Regions from separate parts of the uncultured Cloacibacillus sp. genome, predicted to be linked through region 2. Evidence: riboswitches for the same ligand, from Rfam matches in the RefSeq annotation. Region 2 holds a riboswitch; the other holds the start of a gene.
The links. A riboswitch is a leader RNA that binds a small molecule or an ion and turns the genes downstream of it on or off. The one in region 2 is predicted to bind molybdenum cofactor.

Region 1: another riboswitch for molybdenum cofactor. It lies ahead of ABGT66_RS12325 (molybdopterin-dependent aldehyde oxidoreductase); the one in region 2 lies ahead of ABGT66_RS01880 (substrate-binding domain-containing protein).

Annotation. Positions count from the first base shown of each region.
Region 1 covers NZ_CAWUXW010000005.1:217,727-221,088, forward strand. The annotation lists gene ABGT66_RS12325 (molybdopterin-dependent aldehyde oxidoreductase) at 1-1,376, opposite strand, end outside; molybdenum cofactor riboswitch at 1,498-1,647, opposite strand; gene ABGT66_RS12330 (response regulator) at 2,130-2,825, opposite strand; molybdenum cofactor riboswitch at 2,904-3,023, opposite strand; gene ABGT66_RS12335 (methyltransferase domain-containing protein) at 3,175-3,362, shown strand, end outside.
Region 2 covers NZ_CAWUXW010000001.1:414,736-418,097, reverse strand. The annotation lists gene trkA (Trk system potassium transporter TrkA) at 1-843, opposite strand, end outside; molybdenum cofactor riboswitch at 1,004-1,124, shown strand; molybdenum cofactor riboswitch at 1,320-1,437, shown strand; gene ABGT66_RS01880 (substrate-binding domain-containing protein) at 1,526-2,377, shown strand; gene ABGT66_RS01875 (ABC transporter permease) at 2,445-3,140, shown strand; gene ABGT66_RS01870 (substrate-binding domain-containing protein) at 3,181-3,362, shown strand, end outside.

The DNA of each region.
Region 1 (3,362 bases), on a different contig from region 2:
ATGAGCGCTATCGCGAGGAACGGCTCGTTGGTCGGGGCGACCTTGTAGCCGAACGAAGCGCCGAGGTTGTTCTGGATGACGCGGATTCTCGACGGCGGGACGCCGACGCCGCGCGCAATCATCATCTGGTGGCGGTAGACGCATATCGACTTCGAGGCTATCGTGAGAAGGCCGTTCTCGTCGTAATAGGCGTAGCCGCAGTCCGTCTCGAGAACCATGTGCGGCTGGCGCGAGCTGAGGAACTCGTCGTCGACGACGTAGGCGGCGTTGTCGAGCGCTTCCTTCGGGTCGTCGCCCTTCTGGAACATACGCTTGTTCCACGCGTTCGGCATTCCGTCGTAGCCGTCGATGTCGTCGTAGACCTTTATCGCGTCGGGAGCCTTGGCCTGGTAGATGTCGATGAGCTCGGGCAGCGGCTCGTAATCGACCTTGATTTTCTGCGCCGCGGCGCGCGCGTTGGTCTCGGTGTCGGCGCAGACGATGGCGACGACGTCGCCCCACTGGCGAATCTTGTCGCCCTCTTCGACCATTATGCGGCGCTCCCAGCCGTCGGTGAGCGCGGAGTCGCAGCCGACCTGTCCGCGGATGCGGTTCGTTCCCTTGACGTCCTTGTAGGTGACTACCTTGAATACGCCGGGCATCTTCTCCGCTTCGCTGACGTCGATTTTGTTGACCTTCGCGTGGCGGACGCCCTCAAGCGCGTAGGGATATGCGAAGAGGAATTCCTCGGGCAGCTTCAGCCTGTCGTCGTCGCCGAAGTCCCAGAGCCCCGTCGCCTTGTATATCGCGGAGGGACGCGGATAGCTGCTGTTCCAGACGGAGTCGCCGGGCTTGTACATCTTCGCGAGGTCTTCGATTTTTTCCTCGCCGCGCAGGATGGCGGCGGCCTTCATGACCGCGTCGACTATCTGCTTGTAGCCGGTGCAGCGGCAGGCCATCCAGTTTTTGCTGAACCACTCGCGGACCTCTTCGCGCGTCGGGTTCGGGTTCTGGTCGAGGAGCGCCTTGCCGCTCGTGATGAAGCCGGGCGTGCAGAAGCCGCACTGAATCGCTCCGCAGACTATCATGGCCCACTGGAGCGCGTGGAGGTTGTCCGGCGTGCCTATTCCTTCGATTGTGGTGATCTGCGAGAACTCGGGCACGTTCTTCCAGCGCGTGATGCAGGAGCGGACGACCTTGCCGTTGAGTATTACGTTGCAGACGCCGCACTGGCCGCAGTCGCAGCCGCGCTTCGTCCCCGTCATTTTGAGCTGGTCGCGGAGCACCGTCAGAAGCGATACGTCGGGCTTGCCGATTACGCGTTTCGGCACTCCGTTGATGATCAGGTTCTTGACATGATAGCTGGCCTCGGCCGGAATTGTGATTTCCTTCGCCATATTTGCTCTCCTCTCTCGTGATAGAATTTCTCCATTTTCCCGCGCGCGGCGGGAATCCCAAAGAACACAGATATTTTGCGCGAATTGGAGAAGAAGGAAGGAAAACGCGCCGTACGGCGGCGCCGGATGACCTTGTACCCCTTTCCAATTTGGACGCCCTCGGGCGTCCCGGGAGGCGCGGAGCTTTTGCTCGCGCCCTCGCGGACTTCCGTCCGCTGGCCCCGTCTCCTTGGCTTGCGCTTTAGGCGGCGAGGCTCGGGGTTGCAACATCGTTGCAACAAATGTCAAAACTTTCTATACAAATCATACGAAAGTACACAATAATGAGCAATATTTAGTTGAAATTAGGAATGTTGTGCGCCTTTCTGGTCGATTTATGTTTATTAAAATTCACGGAGAAAATTTGTAAAGAGCGGCGCGCACGGGGAAGCTGCGCAAAATTACGGCCGCGGGCGCGGCTTCGGCGAAGCGCGCGCAATTTACGCGCGGACGCGCGGCGCAGGGCGAGGACGAATATCGTGCGGAAGCGCCTGGCGCTCACGGCGCAGGCGTAATTTACGCACGGGCCGCGCGCGTTTGCCGGGCGGCGCGGCGCGCGCGCGGACTGCCGCGCTTCCGGCGCGTGCGCAGTTCGTGCGGGGAAGGGCGCGCGTTTATGGCGCGGCGCGGCGCTCTGAGGCGCGCATAAAATTCGTCCCGCCGCGTAAGCTTCGCGGCGGGACGTGAAGTCATCGGATTTTCGTAAATTCAGCGCTAGAGCAGCGCCATGCGGTAGCGTTTCTCGGGGCGGCCGACGCGGCGGTAGGCGTACTCGACGACCACGCGCTCGCTGAGCGTCAGAAATTCAAGATAGCGGCGCGCCGTCGAGCGCGAGATGCCGAGGCGGTCGCCGACCTCCTGCGCGGAGAAGGTTCCTTCGTTCTCCTTGAGGAAGGACTCGATGTCGTTGAGGCACTTGAGCTGCAGCCCCTTCGGTATCGTGCGGTTGTTGGCCCACGAGGGGTCGTGCGTCTTCATCGCGACGAGCGCGTCTATGTCCTCCTGCTGCCACGGGCTCGTGCGCCCGGTCAGCGAATGATGGTAGATCTGGTAATTTTTGAGCGCGGCGCGCAGCCGGTCGAACGAGAAGGGTTTGACGAGAAACTCGAAGACGCCCGCGCATATCGCTTTGCGCACGAGCTCCGGGTTGTCGCCAGACGAGACGACGATGTAGTCGGTGCGCGGGAACTCCTTGCGCAGCTCGTCGATTTCGTCGAAGGCGCTGAACTCCTTGAGGTAGAGGTCGAGCAGCACGAGGTCGACGTCGACGCAGCGCATCGCCTCGAACATCTGCGGCCCGGTGTCGACCCTCTTCAGCAGCGTGAAGGATGTGTCGTTGAGGATCACGTCGGAATATAATTTTTGAAGCAGCGGGTCTGATTCGGCTATGAGGACTTTCAGGCTGCGCAACGCTCCGTTCCCCCTCTCGTGTATTTTGTGCCGGGGCTCCCGCGGGTACGGGAACGGGAAAAGGGCGCGCGGGCGCTCAGTCATGAATCCTTTTCCCCTTTCCAAACGGGAGGCGCCGGCGTTTCCGCGGGCACCCATCGGCCTGACGCCATAGAAGCGCGCTTCCGCAGGTCGGCAGGCTCGGGGTATTATTCACTTTTAACCGCTTTTGATTATAACAACTGAGGTGCACTTGTCAACAAGCGCGCGCGCCGCCGCGCGATTCGCAAATGCGCCGCGGCGGCAAGTTGTATATAATAGAAGCGCACATAAGAGCCGCTCGCTCAATTCATGGAAAGAGGTGCCCTCTATGACGAATCAGATATGGAATCCGCAGGAATACAGAAAGAGCGCGGACTTCGTCCCCGAGATGGGGCGGGCCGTGATAGAGCTGCTTGAGCCGAAGGCCGGAGAAAGGATACTCGACCTCGGCTGCGGCACGGGAGTGCTCGCGAAGGAGCTCGCCGCGGCGGGCTGCACCGTCGTCGGGACGGACTC
Region 2 (3,362 bases):
CGCGCGCGGCAGCTCGCCCGCGAACTTCTCGCACTTCGCGCGGTCCTCGTCGACGATGCGCAGGTCGATGCCGCGTATGTGCGCGAGCAGCCTTTCCGCCGTCTGATGTCCGATCTTTCCCGCGCCGATGATGAATACGCGCTTCAGCCGCTTCGACTTCGCGGGCTGGAAGAGGCGCTCGATTTCGAGAATCTGCGAGCGGTAGCACATCGTGTAGCAGAGGTCGCCGGGCTGCAGCGCGTAGGATGCCTTCGGGACGAAGGAGTCCTCGCCGCTCTTGACCCAGACGACGAGCATTATCATTTTGGGGTTGCGTTTGCGTATTTCATATAAAGGAAGGCCGCAGAGCGGCGAGTCCTGAGCGACGCGGAAGAGGTATATGCCGGCGCGCCCTCCCGCTATTTCCGTTGTGTGCAGAGCCGCGCGCACTTCGAGCAGCTCTTCTATATCCTTCGCGACGGAACGCTCCGGCGACACGAGCATGTCGATGCCGAGGTCGTTCGCCCAGCTTTCGTTGTCTGTGAACTCGAGGCCGACCGCGCGCGCTATCACGTGCGGCACGCCCGAGCGCTTCGCTATCCAGCAGGCCATGAGGTTGACCTCGTCCCTGTTGGTGCAGGCGATGAGCATCATGACGTCGGACTTTTTGCCCGTTATCCCCGCCTTCGCGAGCACGCTGGGCCGCGCGCCGTTGCCGTTCACCACCATTACGTCGAGCGTCTCTTCGGCCTGCGCCGCGCGCTCTTCGTCTTCTTCGACTATTACGATGTCGTGACCGTCAGCCGAGAGGTTCCTCGCTACGCTGTATCCGACCTCTCCCGCTCCGACTATTACGATGCGCAAAGCCAATCTCTCCCTTTTCGGCAGATATGTGCGGTACAGTATAAGATATTTTCAGTTTATTGCAAATTCTGACGGAGCGCAGTTTTACCGATTTTTTACGCGCGCGCGCGGCGCTTGCCATCCGCGCGCGTTCGTTGTAAGATTTTAGCACTGACAAAGGATATGGACGGTTCTCCGAGCCTGCTGCGCCTAAGGGTGAAAGCCTACGGACTCCAGGCCGACAGGGTCGACGGCGGAAACGCGGCGGCCTCCCTCCGGAAAGGCGAACGGCTGCATTGTATATTACAAAGGCCGTACTCTCGAGAGGACGGTCTTTTTCTTTTTTCAGCGGATCACACAATTTTCTCCGCCCGCGGCGGACGCCCCCAACGTCCGCCGCGGGTTCTGTTCTTTTTAGTCCCCGACTGTGGCGCAAAACGAGCTAAATAGTGTACAATAGCCGCGACGGGCGCTCTCGTCCGCGCTTTTCGGAAAACGAGCGCCTGCGTCCCTGAATCCGGCCCTTCTAAAGCTTGCGCCATGAGCGCCGGACGTCAGGGCGGCGATGGAAACGTCGCCGTCTCCCACTGCGGAAAGGGGACTTTGCGCCGCGGGCCGTACCTTACCCGCCTCCCTTCTTTCCGTGACGGATACATAAAGGCTGTAGACGCAGCATAAATCTCACGAGGAGGGGTTTATACCCATGCGTATCAACAAAAAAGGTTCTTTAATCGCGCTGCTGCTCGCGGTCTGCGTGCTGGCTTTCGCCTCGCTCGCGGCCGCGGCCGACAAGGCGCCCGTTCTCCGTATGGCGACGACGACGAGCACCGACGACACCGGACTGCTCGACTATCTCGCGCCGATCTGCCTCAAGGACACCGGCATCGACGTGCAGTGGGTCGCGGTCGGAACGGGCAAGGCTCTTGAGTTCGGACGCAACGGCGACGTCGACGTCGTGCTGACGCACGCCCCGTCGCAGGAAGACAAGTTCGAGGCCGAGGGCTACGGCGTAGACCGCCGCAAGGTTATGTACAACGACTTCGTCCTCATCGGCCCCGCTAACGACCCCGCGGGCGTCAAGGGCAAGCCCGTCATCGAAGCGATAGCGACGATAGCCGAGAAGCAGCAGAAGCTCGTCAGCCGCGCCGACAAATCCGGCACGCACACCGCCGAGCTCAAGCTCCTCGACAAGGCCGGAGTGAAGGACTTCGACAAGGCCGCTTGGTACGTGCAGACGGGCCAGGGAATGCTCAAGACGATCAACATCGCCGAGGAGCAGGGCGGCTACGCGCTCACCGACCGCGGCACCTTCATCAAGTATGACGCCGGTCTCGACGGACGCGAGGGCCTCGTCATCATCTGCGAGGGAGACGCCGAGCTTCTCAACAAGTACAGCGTCATGGCGGTCAACCCCGAGAAGCACCCCGAGGCGAAGCACGACCTCGCGGTGAAGTACATCGAGTGGATCACCTCGCCGAAGGTCCAGCAGGACATCGCGAACTTCAAGCTCGAAGGGAAGCAGCTCTTCTTCCCCGACGCCGACCCCGCGAAGTAATATCGCAGAATTTGCGGACGCGCCGCCCACACGCGGCGCGTCTTAACGTATCCGGAGACAGCCGCGCATGGACTTCATAGCCGAGGGATTTATACAGGCCTTCAGAATGCTCCTCACGATGGACGAGGAGACGGCCGTCATCGTCGTGACCACCTTCAAGCTCACGGCCTTGTCGATGGCGGGCGTCCTGCTCTTCGGCCTTCCCACGGGCTTTCTGCTAGGATACTTCGACTTTCCCGGAAAGCGCGCCGTGCGCACCGTGACGGACACGCTGCTCGCGCTTCCGACCGTCGTCATCGGGCTGCTCGTCTACGCATTCATTTCGCGGCGCGGCCCGCTCGGCGACTGGGAGCTGCTCTTCACGGTACGCGGCATGGCGATAGGCCAGGTGATACTCGGCACGCCGATAGTCGCGGCCTACACGGCGGCGGCGATTGAAGGGCTCGACAGCCGCCTGCGCCAGACTCTCATGACGCTCGGCGCGTCGGGCGGGCGTCTTGCGCTCACGAGCCTCTGGGAGGCGCGCTTCATGATACTCGTCGCGGCGCTCACGGCCTTCGGGCGCATCGTCGGCGAGGTCGGCTCGGCGATGATGCTCGGCGGCAACATCAAATGGCACACGCGCACGATAACGACGGCGATAACGCTCGAGACGGGCAAGGGCGAATTCGCGCTCGGCATAGCGCTCGGCGTCATCCTCATACTTATTTCGCTGCTTCTCAACATTTCGCTGACCTTCCTGCGCCGCAGGAGCCAGAACTGAGGCTTCAAAAAAATATAAAATTACGGACGGTGTGTTTCTTATGAAAAAGTTTGCAATAGCTCTCGCCGCTCTTCTGATATGCTCTCCGGCCTTCGCGGGCACGATAAAGCTCTCGAGCACCATCGGCCCCGTCGACGCCGGCATAATCCCGCTGCTCGCCGAGACCTTCAAGGCTAAGACGGGGACGGAATTCGTCATCGAAAAGGCCGGAACGGGCGCGAC